3 regions of the Ochrobactrum sp. A-1 genome follow, and region 2 is predicted to be linked to each of the others. Evidence: riboswitches for the same ligand, from Rfam matches in the RefSeq annotation. Region 2 holds a riboswitch; each other region holds the start of a gene.
What was found. A riboswitch is a leader RNA that binds a small molecule or an ion and turns the genes downstream of it on or off. The one in region 2 is predicted to bind cobalamin.

Region 1 (7,472 bases), on a different contig from region 2:
GTGGTAACAGCCGCTCCATCGAGCGTGCTGGCTGGTCTGTGACGATGATCCGTGCCGGAACCTATGCGCTGGCTGCCTTCTTCGCGGTGCTGGCAGGAATTGCACTGGTCGGTCTCACCACATCGGCAGATGCCAATATCGCGTTACGTTATACGCTTCTGTCCATCGCAGGCGTTATTCTCGGCGGTGGTGAGTTTGTCGGCGGACGTGTATCGCCCATCGGTGCCGTCATCGGTGCCCTGACGCTGACGCTTGCCGGGTCCTTCCTCTCCTTCATGCGCATTTCGCCGGACTGGCAGATCGGCGCACAGGGCGGCATTCTCATCGTGGTGCTGGCTTTGCGCCTCTTCCTTAATCGCCTCGAAAAGAGGGAGAAAAAGCAATGAGCGGTCTCGCTGTCCTTACCAACCGCCCGTGGATATGGTCGTTCATCGCCACTGCCGTCGTCTGGATCATCACCATCCTCTTTACCGGTGGCGCGGGCGCACACGGGCTCTCCCACGCGGCTTTCACTTTCGCCTCCTTCTCGGTTATCGTCGGCCTCGGGCAGATGTTCGTCATTACGCTCGGCCCCGGTAACATCGATCTGTCTGTCCCAGCCAATATGACGCTTGCCGCGACACTGGCGCTCAAGCTCATGGATACGCAGGACGGCATGGTGCTGGCGGGGCTAGGCGTTGCCATTCTGGTTGGTGTTGCCATCGGCATCTGCAATTATGCGCTGATCAAGCTTCTACGCATTCCGCCCATCATCGCCACCTTGTCGATGAGCTTCCTGATCCAGTCCACCGCCATCTGGAGCAATCGCGGCCTGCGCGTGAAGCCGCCGGAAAGCCTCGCGCAGTTCACCACATTCTCCACGCTCGGCATACCCAACGTCGCCATCATAGCGCTGATCCTGTCGGTCATCGGCTGGGTGCTCCTGAAAAGGAGCATCTATGGACGCTGGATTTCGGCAATAGGCCAGAACCCTTTCGCTGCGCGTATGGCGGGCGTTCCGGTCGATGGCACGCGCTTCGCCACCTATCTCCTCTGTGCAGTGCTCGCTTCGCTCTGCGGATTCCTGCTTGCCTGCTTTTCGGGCGGTGCGGCGCTGAACATGGGTGCGGAATATCTTTTGATGTCGATTGCCGTCGTCATCATCGGCGGCACGGCGGTTGCTGGCGGCGATTCCAACATCCCCGGCATTTGGGGAGCCGCCCTCTTCATGTTCCTCATAGTTTCGATGCTCAACACCTACGGCTTCGGCGCCGGTGTCCGTCTTGTCCTGACCGGGCTCACCATCATTGCGGTGATTATCCTCGCCAGTGGCCGACGCGCCGAGCGTTAAATTCCTTCGGAGTAACTTTCCTTGTCAAAAACTGTTTCGATTTACGAAATCCACGACGAACGCTTCAAGCAGATGATCGTGCCGAGCGCCGATCTGGACGAACTTTATAGCGACTGCCGCTGGGCAGAAGGCCCAGTGTGGTTCGGTGACCAGAACTGCCTTCTGTGGAGCGACATTCCGAACCAGCGCATCCTGCGCTGGGTGCCGGGCAGCGAAATTGAAGGTGAGATCGGCGGCGGCGTTTCGGTGTTCCGCAACCCGTCCAATTTTTCCAACGGCAATACGCGTGACCGCGAAGGACGCCTCGTCACCTGCGAGCATGGAGGTCGTCGCGTCACCCGCACGGAAGCGGATGGCAGCATCACCGTGCTCGCCGACAGCTATCAGGGCAAAAAACTCAATGCGCCCAACGACGTCATCGTGCGCTCGGACGGCACCGTGTGGTTTACCGATCCGACCTACGGCATCATGGCCGATTATGAAGGCTACAAGGCCGCCCCAGAGCAGCCGACACGCAATGTCTATCGCCTCGACCCGAAGACTGGCGAGATCAATGCCGTCGTAACCGACTTCCACCAGCCGAACGGACTTGCCTTCTCGCCAGACGAAACCAAGCTCTATGTCGCCGACAGCGCTTATAGCCACGATGAGAATGCACCGCGCCACATCCGCGTTTTCGACGTTGTGGATGGCGGCAAGCGCCTGACGGGCGGCAGTGTGTTCTGCACCATAGACGATGGCCTGCCGGACGGCTTCCGCTTCGATACGGATGGCAATCTGTGGACCAGCGCAGGCGATGGCGTGCACTGCTTCTCGCCGGAAGGCACGCTGCTCGGCAAGATCAAGACGCCGCAGACGGTCGCCAATGTGACCTTCGGCGGTCCCCGCCGCAACCGGCTATTCATTGCAGCGACGAAGTCGCTCTATGCGGTCTATCTCACAGTAACCGGCACGCAGTACCCCTGATAAAACAACGGCGGCTTTCCAAAACGAAAAGCCGCCGCTCTCTATAAGTATAGTAATTCATTGAAAAAACTGCATTCGCCACATGCCGCGTTCATGCGAACATGCCAATAATGTTTCTTTATTTAAAACGGATCTTTCCGACCCAAAACCGGAACGACCCGCATATCAGGACCGTGAATGACGGAACAAATCAGACTATGATCTCTTCTGTCCTTCAGCCTGCACTCAACAAGCAAGGCCACAGCCTTGCTGATGAGTACATTGCCCTGATGCGCTGAGGTTATATAATCCAACCGTCAACACTATGGAAACAGTTTGTCAACAAATCGGCTCAAATTACTGTGAGTAAAATTTGAAAGAACTACAGATTTTCATGATGTTACCCGTAATTTCATAGTAAATATATTAGCGATACCTTTTATAGATTCCTATTTATTTCCCATTTATTGAAAGGATGGCATCACGCATAACAAAGACTCGCGGATAATCGGTCACGCCGAATGTCTGAGCTCCAGAGAGCGACGGCTCGGCGTCCGATAACGGATGTGACAGCCGCTGATACCCTGATATTCGACATCGACCTCGACGCCAAAAACCTCGGCAATACGCTCTGCCCGCAAAACATCGCGTGGCGTGCCAAGCGCAACGAGATTGCCCTTGTCCATCACCGCAATACGGTCGCAGAACATTGCGGCATGGTTCAGGTCATGCAACGCAGCCACCACCGTCAGTTTCTGGCGGCTGACAAGATCGAGCAGCCCGATCTGGTGCCCGATATCGAGATGATTGGTCGGCTCGTCCAGAAGCAGTATCTGCGGTTCCTGCGCCAAAGCGCGGGCTATATGCAAACGCTGCCGCTCGCCACCGGAAAGCGTGTGCCAAAAGCGGTCAGCCAGATGCGCCATATCGACATTGACCAGCGCCTGGTCAATGATTGCATCATCCTCCTCCGACCACGGCGACAGCGCGCCGAGATAGGGCGTCCGCCCAAGTTCGACCGCCTGACGCGCCGTAATGCGTTCCGTCGTTCCTGCCTGCTGCTCGACCAGCGCCATTTTCCGGGCGATCTCGCGGCGGCTGAAACTATCGATGAGCGCGCCACACAGATTGATTTCACCGACGCGGCACCTGCGAACGCCGGACAGCAGGGAGAGAAAACTGGTCTTTCCCGACCCGTTCGGCCCTATGATGCCAAGAAACTCACCTTCCGCCACTTCCAGCGAAACATCATGCAAAATCTCGACATTGCCCACCGACCAGCCGACATTGCGTGCTGAGAGGATCATGACGAAGCCCTCCTTTGTCCAAGCAACAAGGCGAAGGCCGGCGCACCGAACAAGGCCGTGATGACGCCGATCGGCAGAACCTGCCCCGGAATGATGATACGCGACAGAATATCGGCGACGATCATGAATATCGCGCCTATGAGTGCTGCGGCAGGCAACAGCCTGCCATGGCGGACCCCGACCACCATGCGCGCCGCATGGGGAATAACAAGGCCGATAAAGCCAACCGAGCCGACAATGGAAACCATCACCGCCGTCATCATGGCGCTGACACCGATCAGCACCGCATAGACGCGACGTACCGGTATGCCGAGCGAAGCGGCGGATTCCGTTCCGAAGGTGAAAGCATCAAGCGCACGCGCATGCCACAGGCAGATTGCAAGCCCGATCAGGCAGGCAGGCAAAGCGAGAGTAACATCGGGCCAGCGCACCCCGGAAAGATTGCCCAAAAGCCAAAACATGATACCGCGCGCCTGTTCGGCATTTGCGGCCTTTGTGACGATGAATGATGTCAGCGCATTGAAAAGTTGCGAACCGGCAATGCCTGCGAGGATGATCGCGCTGCTGCCGCGTCCGGCCCGCAACGCCAGCAGGGACACAAGGCAAAAAGCAACAATAGCGCCAATGAACGCACCCAGCGATAGCGTCAACACGCCAGCGCCTATGCCAAGAATGGCAACGCTGACAGCCCCTGTCGAAGCACCAGCGGAAATGCCCAGAATATAAGGATCAGCGAGCGAGTTTCGAAGCAACGACTGCAGAATGACACCGGATATTGCAAGCGACGCGCCGCAACATGCCGCGATAACCGCACGGCTGAGGCGATAGCTCCAGACGATCCCTTCATCTATGGGTTCGAGCGGATACCCGGCATTCCACACCCGATTGGCCACGGTCTTCGCAACCACCTCGAGCGGTATTGCCGTTTCGCCTATCGCCGCTCCGAGCCAAAGAGCAAGAAGAAGCAGGACAAGCGAAAAGGCCAAGAAGAACACGCCGGAGCGTGCCCTTCCCTTCTGTTTGAAGCCTGCTGTCGCTGCCCGCGCCGTCACTTGTTCAGGTCCGAGGCGGCAATGTCGGAGGCAAGCGTTTCAATGCCTTCGATCACGCGAAGCGACGTGCTCATCGACTGTGCATCCATGTCGAAGACATGCTTGCCCTTGACCGCTGGCATCAGCTTCGTCACCGCATCGTTCTCAAGGAACTGGTGTTTGACGGCAATGTCGTCAGCCGGATAGCGACGGCGATCCAGTTTTGCAGCAACGATCATCGAAGGGTTCGATTTCGCAATCGTTTCCCATCCGACCGTCGGCCATTCTTCCTCGCTGTCGATCACATTCTTGATGCCCAGTGCCGAAAGAATATTGGCGGGCGCGCCAAATTTGCCTGCAACGTAAGGATCGGCATCGACCTGCGTGCTGGAGAACCAGACAACAGCCGAAAGCTTGCCGTCAGTAGACCCAATTTTTTCACGCGCAGCCGCTTCGCGCGCCCTCAGGTCGGCGACGAGTTTCTCGCCACGGTCCTGCACATTGAAGATTTCCGCCAGTTCGGTAATTTCCTGATAGACGATATCCATCTTGAACGCCGCCGTACGAACGCCGTCGCCACCGCCGGAATTGTCCTTGCCAACGCAATCGGAAGGCGAGGTATAGGCAGCGATGCCCAGTTCCTCGAACTGTTCAGGCTTTGCCACGATGCCTGTCGGGCCGACATGCCACTGGAAATCCGCCGTCACGATATCCGGCTTCTGCGCCAGAACGCTTTCAAAGCTCGGATCATTATCGGCAAGCCGCTTGACCTTGGCATTCACCTGTTCAAAGCCTTTGAGAACGGGGCCGAACCACACTGCCGTGCCGACAACCTTGTCGCCGAGACCCAGGCTGTAAAGAATTTCTGTGCTGCTCTGGCCAACTGCAACCGCGCGGGCGGGTGCCTGCTTGAAGGTAACGTCACGACCGCAGTTTTTCAGCGTCAGCGGATATTGCGTTTCCGCTGCCTGTGCGGATACCCCGCCTGCGAGAAAAAATGCAGCCGCGCAAAAGGCGGCGCGAAACGGCATCTTGCCGAGAATATTCATGAAAGTCCCCGAAATGATGAGAGAAAGACGCCCTGTCAGGCGGCGGATAAATTCCGGCGCGGAAGACGGACAGGCATATCCGGGAACATATCGAAATCATGCGATGACGATGGGAGGAAGCGTCCTGCGACGCAGAAATCTGTCATAACCGGCTCCTGCTCCGGGCATCCCCGCCCGTGACAATGGACAACACTAAACGGCAGGTCTCCTGGCTCACGAATATCTGCTGTTCATCTGCCTTCCCGCGCTTCTCCGGCACAGTGGCATGACGCTTTGAACGTCACGAGGATGAACGGCAATCCGCTTACAGTTGCGGGGGCAGCCACGGTCTTGGCCCCTTTTCGGGTCGTCCTCACCGTGTTCCCTATTAATCCCCTTCGCTCTCGGTCGGGGAACCGTTGTTACACTATTACGTTGGTCCGCTGCCGTCGTCAAGCAGGTCTCGTCCGCTATTTCCAGCTTGCGGTTTTCAAGTGATTCGAAAGCCCGTTACTTAAATTGCGGCCAAACTATCGTCGCATGCGCTGGCCTATTGAATTTGTTTTCGCTAATCTCCATGTAGTTTTCTCCCGCTAGAGGAGCGGGACTTTGGGGAGGTCCGCCGCAAGGCGGCATACATTCTATCTGGGAGGACATATGCGTAGATTTATTCTGGCCCTGACGTCAGTAGCGGCGTTGGCTATGGCAGGCTCTGCTTCTGCAGAAGACTACAAGGTGCTCGCGCCTGCGGCTCCGGGCGGCGGCTGGGACCAGACGGCACGCACGATGCAGAGCGCGCTTCAGGATGAAAAGATTTCCGGCAGCGTACAGGTCATCAACGTTCCAGGCGCTGGCGGCACCATCGGCCTCGCACAGTTTGTGAACCAAAACAAGGGCGATCCAAGCCAGCTCATCGTTGGCGGCTATGTCATGGTCGGCGCTATCCTGACCAACAAGTCGCCGGTGACACTCGACGCCATCACGCCGATTGCACGCCTCACAGGGGAATACGAAGCTATCGTCGTACCGGCATCTTCCGATATCCAGAACCTCGGCGATCTCGCCGCGAAACTGAAGGCAGATCCGGGCTCCGTTTCGTGGGGCGGCGGTTCTGCTGGCGGTACCGACCATATCACCGCTGGCCTCTTTGCCAAGGCGGCAGGGGTCGATCCGACAAAGGTCAATTACATCGCCTTCTCTGGCGGCGGTGAAGCACTGGCGGCCATTCTCGGCAATCAGGTGACCGTTGGCATTTCCGGCTATGGCGAATTCGAAGCCCAGATCAAGGCGGGTACGCTGCGCATCATTGGCATTTCGAGCGATGAGCGCGTGGAAGGCATCGACGCACCAACCTTCAAGGAAGGCGGCGTCGACGTTTCGATCCAGAACTGGCGCATGGTGGGTGCAGCTCCCGGCATCACAGCCGAACAGGAAGCTGCCATCAATGCCGATATCGAGAAAATGGTGAAGTCTGAGTCCTGGCAGAAGGCCCTTAAAGACAAGGGCTGGGCAGATACCTATCTCGCCGGCCCGGCGTTCAAGGAACAGCTCGCCAAGGACGTTGCCGCGACGGAAACCATCCTCAAGGAAATCGGCCTCGTCAAATGACAGGATCAGAACCGCAGGAAAAGCGCCGCCCGGAAGGGGCGGCGCCAGATTTCGCCGCTCTTGTCATCGCCCTTATTCTTGCAGCTGTCGCCATTGCCATTGCCTGGTCGACGACCTACGGCAACGACGTGACGAGCTACTCGCCAGTCGGCCCGAAAACCGTTCCCTATGTCGTCGCAGCCGGATTGTTCGGCCTTGCCATTTGGACCGTGTTCGAAGCCCT
Region 2 (7,472 bases):
GCACACGAGCCAGATTGACGCCCATCGTTGCCGCAGCATCGGCCCCCAGTGTCAGACTGTCGAGTGATCGCCCGAGTGCCAGGAGCATCGCCCAGCCAATAAGGATAAATGGTGCGGCGAGAGCCACATGCGTCATCGATCTGTCGGCCAGCGAACCGAGCATCCAGAAGACGATTTCCATTGCGGCAAACGGGTTGGGCGACAGGTTGAGCGCCAGCGCCGTCAATGCACCAGCAAGACTGGTTACCGCGACACCGGCCAATATGACCGCAAGCGTACCGGCATTGCGCCCCGCCAGAAGCTTGACGAGAAACACCGACACAAAGGCACCTACCAGCGCGAGGAGCGGCAAAGCCAGCGGAAACAGAAGCGACAGGCCGCTATAAATAGCAATAACAGCGCCGAATGACGCGGATGCGCTCACGCCAAGAAGGCCGGGTTCCGCGAGCGGGTTGCGCAGATATCCTTGCAAGGCAGCGCCGGACAATCCAAGCGAGGCCCCGATAAGGAGCGCGAGCAGTGCGCGAGGCAGGCGAATTTCGCGCATGACCAGCACGATCATTTCGCTATCATCACCGAAAAGCGCCTTGAGGCTGTCAGGGATACTGATCGCAGCCGGCCCGGTCAGCAGCGAGACGATGAAGAGCAAAACCACAAGCATGGCCAGCCCGACGAGCAGAAGATAGAAGCGGCTACGTTCAGTCACGCGCCGCCTCCGCAAGTTCCGCTACGGCTTCAACGCTGAATGGACCACCGCAAACCGTCAGATTATCCGCTATCGTCACCGCTCTCGCCTGCTTTTCAAGCGCCCGCAACGCCGGATGTTCGAAATTCTCGAAAGCCAGCGCAGGCGCACGATCTCTTGAACTACGCACCAGAATATCCGGCTTCTCGAGCACCAGCTTTTCCAGCGGCAGCAGAGCTGAACCGCTGACCCCCGCCTTGTCGGCCAGATTATCAAGTCCGGCAAGACGCACAGCCTCATCCACCAGTGTTCCCCGACCTGACGTGTAACTGTTGGCATAATAAAGCGCGACCGTCTTGCGGCGAACCGGAAGCTGGATTGCCGCCAAAGCAGTTTTCATTCTATCGATTTCCCGACTGGCTTCCGCCTGTCTTCCGAGTAACTCACCCATACGATGCAGATGGTCTTCTATATCGCCGAACGAGTGTGCTGGCGCGAACTCTTCCACACGAACACCGAGCCTGCGCAATAGCCCAACCGTTGCCCTCGACGAGAATGTGCCCGCCAGCACAAGATCAGGTTTCATCAGAAAGACTTCTTCTGCCTGCGCATGGTTGACCGGAAACTCCCGGGCTTTTGCTGCCATGACGGACAATTCCGGGTCCTGCGACAAGTACGAAACCGACTGCAACTGGCCCTTATTGGCCAGCAGCAATGCCAGCTGATCGGTGCATACGTTGATGGAAACGACGTGATGGGGAATGTCCCCCGCGTCTGCCGAATTTCGAACGAATAAGGCCAGCCCCGCCGCGAGGCAGAAGCTGGTGATCCATTTTGCGGCTGTCCTTTTCATTCTCTGTTCAGCCTCAGAAATTCCGGGTCAATCCGAGATTGATCGTGCGTCCCGGTGCAATATAGCCAGAGGTGGTCTGATAGTCCTTGTCAAAAATATTCTCGACCGAGAACTTCAACTGCGACTGCATGTCGATGGAATAGAGCACCACGAAATCAGCCGTCACATAATCTCCGAGTTTCTTGCTATTTGCAGCATCTGCATAACGCGAACCGCTATAAATCAGCCTTGCAGTCAGATCGAGCTTTTCAATCGGCGTGAAATTGACCTCTGCCGCCCCCTTGAAACGTTCGCGATAGGGAAGGTCGTTTCCGGTGTCTTCATCGATTGGCCGTTTGAAGTCCACTATGCCTTTGACACCCCACTGATCGTTGAAGCGATGATCGAGCGTCGCTTCAAACCCGGTTATGTGAGCCCGATCAACGTTTATGGGCAACCAGAAATGTGTTTGCTCATCCTCTCGCCAACTGATGCCCTGCTTTAACCGGGTGTCGTAGAAAGCCATATCCAGAGTAGTGCCAGCACCGATCCGCCAATTCAAACCGAGTTCATATGAACCCGATTTTTCGGGTTTCAGATCAGGGTTTCCCGACATCGGATAATAAAGATCATTAAACGTCGGCGCGCGGAAACCTGTCGCATAGGAAGACCTCAGCACCAGATCGGGCAAAATTTCATAGCTCGCGCCAAGGTTATAAGTGGCAACGTCGCCAAATTGACTGTTATGGTCGTAACGAACGCCACCATCAACGCGCAACGCCTCATATTCCAGCGAATACTGACCAAATACTGCAGCCAGATCACGACTGGTTTCATCGTAAGCAACGGTGGTGTTGATCTCCTCACGATAGGCTTCCACACCACCAGTCACGGTATGATTGACGTTGCCGGTATCAAAACTCCTCTCCGTCGACGCAAAGACCCCATAACGCTTGGTTTCAAACCGGTCCGAACCGCTCACGCCTTTCCGGAAGTTGCGGCTGTTGTCGATACCGGTGCTGAATTCCAGCGTGGATGACCAGTCCGCCGTATGATCGATGCGCGTTCCGATCTTGCCCGTAAATGCGGTACTATCGGCCTCATCCGGTGACGGTGCCTTGGCATCATATTGATTGCGCCCTCGGCTAAGGAGACCATCCGTATAAATTTTACCCCTATCGAAATCCTTCGACAGGGAAAAATTGAAAGAGCCTTGCAGAAATCCGTCGCGATCCGGCTCATGGCCATAGGCATCCGATGTGGTGAAGTCATATCCTTGCGTGCCGGTTATGGCTGCACCGAAAGCATAGTCGATACCATCATTACTCCGCCCCTGAATGGACCCGGACGCATACCCACCCCATGGGTGGCTGACACCGGTAGAAAGACTGCCGCACCAAGGGCGTTCACCACAGGCTCCACCCTGCTTCGTGATGATGTTGACCGCCCCACCCATGGCATCAGCGCCATATTGCGCAGAATGAGCCCCCTTGGCGATTTCGATGCGCTCGATAGAGGTTAGAGGAATATTGGAAAGCGCGGTCGAGCCACTCGTTGCCGACGCGGTGCGCACGCCATTGACCAGAACAACTGTTTGATCAGAAGACATTCCGCGAATAAAAACTCCGGCGGAAGAACCCTGCCCGCCATTCGTCTTTATGGAGATACCGCTATAGGACTTCAGCAGCGACTGCAGATCAGGAGCAGCCGACCGTTCGATATCTGCTGAATCGATAACAGTCACAGACGAGGTCGAGCGCTGCAGCGAAGATGCGCGGCGCAATGGCGTGACCACAATTGTATCGAGGACGACGCTGCCGTCGCCATCTGGCAGATTTTGAGCAAGCGTCGTGGACGGCAGCGCAAGAACGCTGGCCGATACGAGTAGAACCGATGATTTTAAAAGGCACATTTTCCCTCAACCCGCCGAACCGGAGACCGATACCGGCTTTTTCTCGCACCGCAGGTTGAAGTGATGGTGGCATTAAAGGCCCTTCTTCCCGACGGCAACATTTCAACAATGTCACCGCCACGGACAGCCGCGCCTGGACACACCCCGTATCCATGCATGGGTGACCGGATACGGCAGGTCTCCTGACTTCCGGGTCGTCGCTTTCCCTCCGCCTTCCCGAGTGCATCAATTGCTCTCAGTGGCTTTCACCGCTTGCGCGGCTGTGGAGGACAGCTCTCCGGTTACAGTTGCGGGGGCAGTCGCGGCATCAGCCAAATAAGCTTCACCGTGTTCCCTTTTCATCCGCCTGAACGGCGGAACCGTTTCCTGAGAATTGCGATAGCAATATGGTTAAGGATTCGCAACTCCGCTAAAGCGCCCTCCGGCGCAGAAAACTGAATCACATTCGCAAGGAATGGATTCAGCCATCTGTTTTCAAAGAATTTTCCTATCGCAGGAATGCACGAAAACGCTGGAGCGCAAAATAAAACAATACCGAGCCGATAATGATCAGTGCCAGAAATTGCGGCCAGACGACACCTAGCCCTGCTCCGCGAAACAGGATCGATTGCGCTAATATGACGAAATGCGTATTCGGCGCTGCCAGCATGATGGTCTGGATGATTTCAGGCATGCTTTCGCGGGGTGTCGTTCCCCCTGAAAGTACCTGCAAAGGCAAAAGCACCAGCATCAGCAACATACCAAACTGCGGCATGGAGCCAGCCGATGTCGCCAGAAAGATACCGAGACTGGTGGTTGCGAAAAGCTGGAGCGCCGCACCAACCAGAAAAAGCAACACCGACCCATAGATCGGTACGGCAAGTAGGCCTTGGACTACAAAAACCAACGCAAAAGCCGAAGCGACCAGCACAACCAACCCCATCGACCATATCTTGCTGACCATGATTTCAACCGGCGTGACGGGCATCACCAATAGATGTTCGATGGTTCCATGTTCGCGTTCCCGAATGAGCGCCGCGCCCGTCAGGATAATCGACAGCATCGTAACCGATGAAATCACATTGTTGATCGCACCGAACCAACCCTTGTTCAAATCCTGATTGAATCTCGCCCTGAGATTGAGTTCAACCGGCGTTTGTGCGCTACCGCGATAGCGGTTGAGGAATTCGCTTACCTCGCTCGACACAATCGACTGCACATAACCGCCCCCGGTAAAGGCTTGGCTCATTCGGGTTGCATCGACATTGAGTTGGATTGTTGGTGAGCGGCCTGCCAGAAGATCACGCTGGAAATTCGGCGGTATGTTCAGTGCAAATGTATCCAGCCCCTCATCCATCCGGGCATCCATCTCATAGGATGAAATCAACTTCGGAGGCACGAAATATGGCGGATAGAATGCCGTCGTTATCCGGCTCGAAACCGGCGACTGGTCTTCATCTACGATTGCTATCGCCGCATTGTTGAGAGTCTCAGGCATCGCCTTAGAGGCTGTATAGATCGCAAGCGTGAAAGCGTAGACGATGAGGATCATCAGCATCGGGTCACGTGCAAGGCCACGCAGTTCCTTCACGCCAAGCTGGAATATGTTGGATATCCGCATCTTAGCTCGCCTGTTTCTTGAGAAGAACGATGGCGAGCACCATGAGTACCGGCACCGCTATCAATAGGGGTAGAAACGAACTTGCTAGATCGGCAAATCCTAACGCCTTCGAGAAAACCCCGCGCGAAATGGTCACAAAATAGGTCGCCGGATAGATTTTACCGATGAACGCTCCTGCACCTTGCAGCGACGATACGGGATCAATAATACCAGAATATTGTACAGCCGGAATGAGTGTCAGAAGCGCCGTTCCGAAAATCGCTGCGATCTGGCTGTTCATGAAAGTGGACAGCACCAACCCCATGCCGGTCGCAATCGTCACATAGAGCAGCGCCGCCAGCGCATAAGTCGGAAAGCTCCCCGTGAACGGCACCTGGAAAATAAACACCGCAAAGGCAGTCAGCATCAGGAAATTGAGAAACGCCAGCCCGATATAGGGTAACTGCTTGCCGAACAGAAACTCAAATTTCGTCACGGGCGTCACGTAGAAATTGATAATCGAGCCCAATTCCTTTTCCCGAACGACACTCAGTACTGCCAGCATTGCAGGGATCATGAGAAGCAGCAGCGGAATGACCGCCGGCACCATTGCCACGAGGCTTTGTACATCTGGGTTATAACGGTAGCGTATCTCCAGATTGAAACTGCCGACCGTGGCAGCGCTACCATAAAGCTCGCGGGCTTTCTGCGCCAGCCAGTTGGCATGCATCCCCTGAACATAGCCTTTAACTGTCTCAGCACGAGACGGCATCGCGCCGTCAATCCACGCAGCTACTTCCACGGGGCGTCCGCGCATTACATCTGCGCCGAAATTCGGTGGAATTTCAATAGCAAGACTGATTTCACCGTCACGCATCCGTCGATCAAGATCATCGTAATCTGTTAAGGCAGGTTGCTCAGAGAAATAGCGCGAACCCGCAATCTGCTGGGTGTAATCACGGCTGATCGTCGTATCGTCACGATCAAGCACCGCAAACTTTAGATTTTCGACATCCAGATTAATTCCGTAACCGATAACGAACATCAGGATGACGCTACCGAGAATGGCAAGCGTTGCACGGATCGGATCACGTTTCAGTTCCAATGCCTCACGCCGCGTATAAGCCAGCATGCGCCGCAGGTCGGGCAACCAGCTTGAAGCCTTCTTTGGATGTGTTTCCCCTGCCTCCGTCGCCTGTTCTGGAAGAATTGCAGGTAATGGGGCTGACTGTTCTGTTTCGCCGATGGCATCCTGAAGATATGCAACGAAGGCTTCTTCCAACGTCTTGGCGTGGCGACTTTCGGTAATCGCCTTCGGTGTGTCGCTGATCAGAACTTTACCAGCGTGCATCAGCGAAATCCGGTCGCAAAGTTCGGCTTCATTCATGAAATGAGTAGAAACGAAGATCGTCACATTGTCTTTGCGCGACAGATTGGCGAGGATTTGCCAGAAAGCATCACGAGCCACCGGGTCCACACCAGATGTCGGCTCATCAAGAATGAGAATATCGGGCGAATGGATCAAGGCCACAGCGAGCGACAGGCGCTGACGAATGCCCAGCGGCATGGCATCAGGCAACACGTCCATGACACCAGCTAGGTCGAGACGCTCGGTCAGTTCCTTGATGCGCTGTTCGGTCAATACCGGCTCCATACCGAAAAGCTTGGCATGAAGTTCGAGATTTTGACGAACGGTCAGTTCCGAATAGAGCGAGAATGCCTGAGTCATGTAGCCGACACGGCGACGTATATCGATATCCTTGGGATCGACTTCGCGCCCGAACAGTTTCGCCGTCCCCTCGCTGGCTGGTAACAGCCCAGTCAAAACCTTCATTGTCGTGGTTTTGCCGCAACCGTTCGACCCCAAAAACCCGAAGATTTCACCACGCGGAATTCGAAAACTCACATCGTTCACCGCAGTAAAGCTGCCGAAGCGAACGGTGACATGTTCTGCTTCAATCGCGATTTCTGCATCCGCACCGAAATCGCGGCGAGGAATTTCGATATCCTGATGGCCTTTCCGCAATTCTTCTGGCAGGAGCGCGATGAAAGCTGCATCGAGATTTGGAGTGTTGGTGCGCTCCAGCAATTCCTGCGGTGTACCCGTCGCCAGAATCTGCCCATCATTCATGGCAATCAGCCAGTCGAAGCCCTGCGCTTCTTCCATATAGGCCGTGGCGACGATGACGCTCATTCCGGGGCGGTCCTTCCGGATATCATTGATCATTTCCCAGAACTGGCGCCGGGATAGAGGGTCAACGCCGGTCGTCGGCTCATCAAGTATAAGCAGGTCAGGATCATGAATGAGCGAGCAACAGAGACTGGTCTTCTGCTTCATACCGCCTGATAGTTTGCCAGCCGGGCGATCCGCGAAAGCCGACATGCCCGTGCGGCCTAAAAGATCGGCGATGCGACGTTCACGCTCTTTTCGATCATGTCCGAACAGCCGTCCGAAAAAGTCGAT
Region 3 (7,472 bases), on a different contig from region 2:
AGGAAACGAGCTCGCCGCGCTGCTTCTTGCCTGCATTGAGGAAAGTCGGCGTCGCAGGCTGGTAGCGGCCTGCAATGATCTCCTCCATCAGATTGCGTGCCAGCTGTTCATTGCCGCGCGCCAGCGTCAGCGCTACCATGCAGACACGGTCTTCATAGCGCTCCAGATAGCGCTTTCCATCGAAGGTTTTCAGCGTATAGCTGGTATAATATTTGAATGCGCCTAGAAATGTCGGAAAACGAAATTTTCTCGCATAGGCTTCGTCGAAAAGGTCACGCACGAAATTGAAGGAATACTGATCCAGCACCTCCTGCTCGTAGTATCCCTCCGTCACCAGATAATCGAGCTTTTCCCGCAGATTATGAAAAAAGACGGTGTTCTGGTTCACGTGCTGAAGGAAATACTGGCGTGCAGCCTGCCGGTCGCGATCAAGCTGGATTTTTCCCTCGTCATCGTAAAGGTTCAGCATCGCGTTGAGCGCGTGATAATCCAGCCCGTCCGAGGATTTTGCCGGTTTGTTGCTGTTGGAAGTCGCCGCTTGAGGCGCATCCTGCGCCACTGGCCGTGCCTCGCGCTCTCGGATCAAGGTCGTGTCTGCCGTGTCCAAAATCGTTCCATCCCGTTTTTGACATTGCCAATGTCCTCATCGGTTCCCAGAAGCTCGAAGCGGTAGAGATAGGGAACCTGACATTTGGCGGAGATAATGTTGCCGGCGATACAGAAAGCCTCGCCGAAATTGCTATTTCCCGCGGCAATCACGCCGCGGATGAAAGAGCGGTTGGTCTCATCGTTGAGGAAGCGGATCACAGGTTTGGGGACAGCGCCCTTGGAGCCGCCGCCACCATATGTGGGCGACACGAGCACGAATGGCTCGCGCACCTGCAATCCGCCTGAACCGTCCATCGGGATACGGTTCGACCGCATTCCAAGCCGCTCGACAAACCGGTGCGTATTTTCCGACCGGCTGGAGAAATAGACGATCAGGCTCATGTGACCGCAGCCCTCAGGCGAGCGCGCTGATCATGTCCGGCCGGAAGCCCGCCCAATGGGATTCACCTGCCACAACCACCGGCACCTGGCGATAACCCATGCCCTGAACGAGATGGAAAGCATCGGCATCGGCAGAGATATCGATGACCTCATATTCGATGCCCTGGCGGTCGAGGGCGCGTGTGGTGGCGGTGCACTGAACGCAGGCGGGCTTGCTGTAAACGGTGACGTTCATTTTTTCCTCACTGGAGCATGTCTCCCAAAAATGGGAACCGGTTTTGGGGTCAAGACATGCATAAAAACAAAGAGATAGAGCATTTCCAACGGTTCGGTTTAAACTGGAATACTCTCGATAGGAGACGCAAAAAGCCGTTCGCGCATCGCAAGATGCGCGTCAAAAAGCACAAGATAGGAAACGGTCAGCCGCCACGATGAGCAGTCTGACCACAACAGACTATGCCTCGAAGGGAGGACCGGAACCGAAACTGAATAGACTGGACATGGACTTCACCCCGAAGCTATGAGCGGGAAGTTCGGGGCAGCAATCGGCAAGGCAATAGTTTGCCACACAAGATTGCGCGCCAACCGGACACCCCGCCCGTGGACGTACTCGTTCAAGGCAGGTCTCCTGGCTCACGGATCAACATCCTGCCCGCCTTCCCAGCCTGAGCCAGTGACGTGATGGACAGAACTCTCCGCTTACAGTTGCGGGGGCAGCTCCGGCATTGCCGCATCCGTCATGGATGAAACGCACCGGATTCCCGTCTTAGCTTTCGACTCAACGAATCGAAAGAACCTAGAACACTATATATAGTAGTCGAAGTTAAAAACCCGTCAACGGATAGTTGGTAGCAAAACATAAAATTAGCGGACCATTATGTGAGGCCTGTGAATAGCAGGGATTATCGCTGTTTATTTTGCGTGTTTGATCGGTTTCGGTTTGAATTCCGGCTTGATGGCCTTGAGGGCCATGCGATCCACCAGCGCGGGAGCGACAAGTTTCAACCAGCGCCCGAATCGCATCTGGCGCGTCATCAACACTTCACGCTTGCGTGCCCGCACACCTTCCAGCATCAGTCGTACGGCTTCTTCGACCGGCATCATGTCATCTTCACGCACACCGCTCTTTCCCAGCGCGCTGCCGTCCGCACTATAGCCCACCTTGCGAATGTCGGTTTTGACGACACCCGGATAGACGATTGTCACGGAAATGCCGCTGGGGTCCAGTTCCGCGCGAAGCGCCTCGCAGAAGCCTGACAGGGCGAATTTCGTTCCGCTATAGGCCGTGCGCCCCGGCACGCCGATCAATCCGGCCACGGATGAGACAGCGACAATCCGCCCCCTGCTGGCAGCGAGATATGGAAGTGCGGCATGGATAGGCCAGACACTGCCCCAATAGTTCAACTCCATCAGGTCATGCATCCAATCGAGATCGTCCGGCTTGATCTCGGCAAAATTGGCATGGGCCGACATGCCCGCATTCACGATCAGCGTATCGATGCGACCATAGGCGGAAACCGCCTTGCCGATCAGAGCTATGCAAGCAGCGTGATCCTTTACGTCGGTGGGTATCACAAGGGCCGAGCTGCCCATTTGCCGCAATTCAGCGGCAAGCCTCTCCAGTTTGTCCGCATTGCGCGCAGCAAGCACCAGCGCAGCATTGGCGCGGTCGCACCGGGCGATTTGCCGCGCGGTTTCAGCGCCGATACCATCCGATGCTCCCGTTATGATCGTCACGTCCATGCCCCGCCCTCCCCTGCCTATCGATCCGACGACAGGCAAGGTACAGGCAGGGCAATCAATGCGTCCAGTGGTTTAGACCTTGCGCGATAGAATAGCAGCAAGAGCGAGACCACCGATCAGCGATATGTGCTCCAGCGCCACCGTCATATCCCGGAAAGCTTCTTCTCCTTCCTTTGCCCAGAACGGGTGGGCAACTGGAATGGTCAGGATCGTAAAGACGGCAAGAGCACCACAAGCCAGCCAGATTCCGCGATTGAAGATGATCATCAGCGATCCGACAATCTGCAAAAGCAGGGTTGCGCTGTTGAACAGCCAGCCCGGATGAAGACCAAAGCTTTCCATTTCCGCAGCATTGGCGCCGAAGTCGAAGAGCTTGGCCAGCCCACTCGACCAGAAAATGAAGGTAAGGACCACCTGCGCCAACAAAAGGCTGGCACGGGAATCGAGGATGTTGGCGATGAAACGCGGCATTGGTCAACCCTTTACGCCGGTGATACGGATAACCTTGAATGCGACCGCCACGGCAACTGCTGGCGCGAGTGCGAATATCACCGACAGCCAGAGCGAGGCATTTGCCGCGCCCTCTACACCTCCCGGCACGGCAATGCCGGCAAAATTGGCAATCATCCCCGCGCAAGCCGTCCCGAAGGCTATGGCGAAGAGTTGTACGGTCGTCATTCCACCCGCTGCGAGATCCTGCTCGGTGGACGGAGCGCTCTGATAGACGCGGGTAACGAGGCTTGGCCAGGCAAGACCGATCCCCAAACCGATCAGGATGAGCCCAAGGCAGACGGGCGCGAGCAGCAACCAGTTGCCGTTTCCATGGATCGGGAGAAATATGGCGAGCAGGACAAGACCGGCGAGCGCCAGAACAGGGCCGGCAACGACAAGCTTGTCGCCCCCCTTCTCCTGCCATCTGGAACTGAGGAAGGATGCCACCGTCCAGCCGATTGCCATAAGTGCCGCCAGATATCCTGCCCAGAGCGGAGACTGGCCATGCAAGTGCTGCAGCAGATAAGGCACGTATATTTCGGGCTGCATGCTGAGCATCAAAAGCGCGATCGTAAGGTAAAGAGGCCCGAGCGGCGTCGACAGGCTGAACGAGCGGCGCGGCAGGAGACGTGCCTTGGCGTCGCGGTCCACGACTGTGATGATGGCGATCATGAATATCGCCGCACCCAAACCGACGACCTTCCATAGCGTTTCCTGTGACAGGCTCCCCGCTGAAACCGCAAGGACAGCGCCGGTCAAGAGGATGAGTTGAAGAATCGGAATGGAAACACGCTCGTTTTTATCCCAGCTCGAGCGTGGCAAAGTCGCGAATGCCACCACAGCGAAAAGACCCGATACCGGCAGCAATGACCAGAAAGCGGCGCGCCATGCGCCATATTCGGCAAAGATGCCGCCAATTGCCGGCCCGATCAGCGTGGCCACGCCGAACATAGCGGAAATAAGACCGATGGCCCGGCCCCACAGGCGCTCTGGCAAAACGACACGGGTGAGACCATAGGCGAGCGCGTAAAGAAATCCGCCACCGAGGCCTTGCACGCTCCGCCCCGCCAGCATGACCGGCATGTTGATGGCCAGAGACGAGATCAGTGTGCCTGCTGCGAACAGCAGGGTCGCCACGACATAAGCGCCTCTTGGACCGGCACTTTTCAGAAGCCGCGCAGTGAGTGCGGCACCCAGAATGGAGGCCACGACGAACAAGGTCGTGGCCCAGGCATAGAAATCCATGCCGCCAATATCCTGCACCACGCTCGGCATGACTGTGGTCGCGATGTACATATTGACCGCGTGGAGCGTGACTCCACCAGCCAAAGCCAGGGCATAGAGGCCATTTTTACCGCTTAGAAGCTCACCCCAGCCAGCGGGCTTATAGCCCGCATCCCCCGCCGGAATTGTTTCTTCGATCGAACTTTGCACTGTCGGCCTCCGTGAACTGAATTGTTGCCGACGGGTTTATAGAACCTCAACCTTCGTTGAGGTCAATAGGCTATTTCGACTGAAAACATCAGGATTTAATCGGCCAAATCCAAAACAAAACCGCCACTGCGAACGAGCACAATGGCGGTGGGGAAAACTCGGCTCGGACGCTCGAAAGTCAGGTGAGATTGCCGGTCTTGGCCATCAATCTTCTGGGGCCAGCGCCCTGTTGTCCGAGGATGTCGTCCGGATTTCGCAACGGGCATTCGGAAAGCGAGAGACAACCGCAGCCGATGCAGCTCGTTATTTGGTCACGAAGCTGCATCAGACTGTCGATACGTTCCTGAAGCATGCCTTTCCAGGCTTCCGAAAAACGTCTCCAGTCTTCCGCTGTCGGCACGTGGTCATGCGGAAGGTCTTCCAGCGCCTCGCGAATGATCGCGAGGGGGATACCCGCGCGTTGCGCGATTTTGATAATGGCAATGCGACGCAGCACGGCGCGGTGATAACGTCGCTGGTTGCCCTCTGTGCGCCAGCCCTCGATAAGCCCCTTGGTTTCATAGAAATGAACGGTAGAGACCGCCACGCCAGCGCGCCGGGAAACGTCACCAACTGTCAGGCTTTTCTTGAGACCTGAATGTTCCATATCGTCAAACTCGATCATGCCGAATGTGTAGGCCTTTGAGCACATCCCGAAAAGTGTGAAACGGCTTTTGGTTCAGATGCGCGGAAGAAAAGCGCTCCAGCCGCGCGCCATTGCAAGCGTCTCATAAATCCGCGTCATGTCTCAACGCGCGATAATTGCGGCGCGCCCATAGCAACGGGCGAGAATGCAGCGGCAAATCGGTATTCGTTACCAGCCCGGCAAAAAGCGTGTGATCCGCCATTGGAACACTGCCCGCCAGTTCGCAATCTATCGCAGCTGACGCCCCGAAAAGATGCGGCCTGCCCGACGGCCATTCGCCCCACACCCCAATGAGAAATCTTTGCCCATGCGGTATTTTGCCTGCAAAGGCGTCGCCGATCATCTCCTGCCCTTCCGCGAGCATGGCGAGTGAGAAGCCGCCATCGGAAATGATCGCCGTTGCCAGTGCGCTGTCGCTTTTGACCGAAACCAAGACCATCGGCGGTTCGGCGGAAAGCGACAACACCGCTGTCACCGTGCGACCGTGGGCTTCGCCAGCATCGCGCGCTGTCACCACGGACACGGTCGCGGCCATACGCGACATCACATCCGCGAACTCTCGTTTCGAAACAGCGCCAATTGCGTCGCGGTCTATATGCAGCACGTTCGTGTTCATCATGTCAGGCAACCTTCGGCTTCTGTCCCCGCTTAGAGCGGCCCCAGTTTTGACGGCATCGTTGGAACCGCTCTATCTATTTGTTTTTCCACATTTCCGAACGCAAACCGTTTCACACTTTTGCTGGAAATGTTCTGGCGCCGGTCGGAATCGCCCCGCAGCGTTTCCGACCGGCCATGGCCTTACGTCGGGATGTCCGTTCGGCCATATCGGCTCCAAACAGCTATTCGGAATGCTGTTTGAGATAGGCGATCATGTTTTCGAGGTCTTTTTCCTTGGTCAGCCCGGCGAAAGCCATCCATGTGCCTTTCACCATGGCCTGCGGTTTCTTGAGAAAGCTCTTCAGCTCATCCTCGTTCCAGACCAGCCCTTCGGACGCCGCCTTGCGCATTGCATCCGAATAGGGATAGCCCGGATAGGAGGCGGCCTTGCGGCCCACCACGCCCTTCAATGACGGGCCGCGCTTGCTCTCATCGGCATCCGCCGTGTGGCAGACGGAGCATCGCTTGAAGAGTTTTTCCCCCGCGGCAGCATCCGCCCCTTCACCAGAGGCGGCTGTCGAAACAATGAGAGCAGTGGAAAAGGCAAGGGGAACAAGAAGGAGCGACAAGCGCATGGACGATACTCCAGATAATCGGCCATGCTTCTCTAGTTCCTCAACCTTGGTTGAGGTCAAGAGTAAATCTTGCCTGCCTCCTCACTTTTTAGCCACCGCTCGCAGAAAAATTCGCGGCAGCGCTTAACACAGCCCGTATTGACGCGGTTGCGATATCGTCATCGATCCCGACGCCGAAAACTTTCCGCCCATCCTGCGTCCGACATTCGATATAGGCCGCAGCCTGTGCGTAGGTACCTTTTTTGAGCGAATGCTCGTGATAATCGACGATTTCCAGATCGATATCGCAACCGGCCTGCAATGCCGAAACCGCACTTGAGATCAATCCGTTACCGCGCCCTGTTATGACGACTTCCTTGCCGCGATGCCGGATTCGTCCGGCAAAAACACGCGGCTCCCCGCTCCGCGCCGGTCTGCTTTCCGTGTAGTTCAGAAGCTCGAATTCGGCGTTTGCGTTCAAATGATACAGGTCGCTGAATAGCGTCCAGATCATTTCAGAGGTCGTTTCCTTGCCGGTATCGTCGGCAAATGCCTGTACGCGGCGGCTGAAATCGATTTGCAGCGGACGCGGCAGTCTCAGCCCCCGGTCCTGTTCCAGCACCCACGCCACGCCGCCCTTGCCCGACTGGCTGTTCACGCGAATGACGGCTTCATAGCTCTCGCCGATATCCTTCGGGTCAATGGGCAGGTAAGGCATTTCCCATATTCCGTCATTACGCGTTTCATGCGCGGCAAAGCCCTTGCGGATAGCGTCCTGATGCGAGCCGGAAAAAGCTGTATGGACCAGTTCGCCTGCATAGGGATGGCGCGGATGAACTGGCAAGTCATTGCAATGTTCCACCGTTCTCACGACGGAACGCATCTCTGGAAAATACAGTTTTGGGTCGATGCCCTGC

Region 1: another riboswitch for cobalamin. It lies ahead of MKS82_RS21355 (ABC transporter substrate-binding protein); the one in region 2 lies ahead of MKS82_RS15340 (TonB-dependent receptor domain-containing protein).
Region 3: another riboswitch for cobalamin. It lies ahead of nrdH (glutaredoxin-like protein NrdH); the one in region 2 lies ahead of MKS82_RS15340 (TonB-dependent receptor domain-containing protein).

Annotation. Positions count from the first base shown of each region.
Region 1 covers NZ_JAKVQC010000007.1:732,989-740,460, forward strand. Annotated here, with positions in the region: gene MKS82_RS21330 (ABC transporter permease) at 1-386, shown strand, start outside; gene MKS82_RS21335 (ABC transporter permease) at 383-1,330, shown strand; gene MKS82_RS21340 (SMP-30/gluconolactonase/LRE family protein) at 1,403-2,296, shown strand; gene MKS82_RS21345 (ABC transporter ATP-binding protein) at 2,788-3,582, opposite strand; gene MKS82_RS21350 (FecCD family ABC transporter permease) at 3,579-4,634, opposite strand; gene MKS82_RS21355 (ABC transporter substrate-binding protein) at 4,631-5,662, opposite strand; cobalamin riboswitch at 5,844-6,077, opposite strand; gene MKS82_RS21360 (Bug family tripartite tricarboxylate transporter substrate binding protein) at 6,299-7,249, shown strand; gene MKS82_RS21365 (tripartite tricarboxylate transporter TctB family protein) at 7,246-7,472, shown strand, end outside.
Region 2 covers NZ_JAKVQC010000004.1:1,202,626-1,210,097, forward strand. Annotated here, with positions in the region: gene MKS82_RS15330 (FecCD family ABC transporter permease) at 1-706, opposite strand, end outside; gene MKS82_RS15335 (ABC transporter substrate-binding protein) at 699-1,538, opposite strand; gene MKS82_RS15340 (TonB-dependent receptor domain-containing protein) at 1,552-3,429, opposite strand; cobalamin riboswitch at 3,585-3,808, opposite strand; gene MKS82_RS15345 (ABC transporter permease) at 3,917-5,029, opposite strand; gene rbbA (ribosome-associated ATPase/putative transporter RbbA) at 5,031-7,472, opposite strand, start outside.
Region 3 covers NZ_JAKVQC010000007.1:1,581,050-1,588,521, reverse strand. Annotated here, with positions in the region: gene nrdE (class 1b ribonucleoside-diphosphate reductase subunit alpha) at 1-607, opposite strand, end outside; gene nrdI (class Ib ribonucleoside-diphosphate reductase assembly flavoprotein NrdI) at 583-990, opposite strand; gene nrdH (glutaredoxin-like protein NrdH) at 1,004-1,225, opposite strand; cobalamin riboswitch at 1,592-1,805, opposite strand; gene MKS82_RS25770 (SDR family oxidoreductase) at 1,903-2,733, opposite strand; gene MKS82_RS25765 (DoxX family protein) at 2,806-3,204, opposite strand; gene MKS82_RS25760 (MFS transporter) at 3,208-4,659, opposite strand; gene soxR (redox-sensitive transcriptional activator SoxR) at 4,838-5,305, opposite strand; gene MKS82_RS25750 (flavin reductase family protein) at 5,427-5,963, opposite strand; gene MKS82_RS25745 (c-type cytochrome) at 6,184-6,576, opposite strand; gene leuA (2-isopropylmalate synthase) at 6,665-7,472, opposite strand, start outside.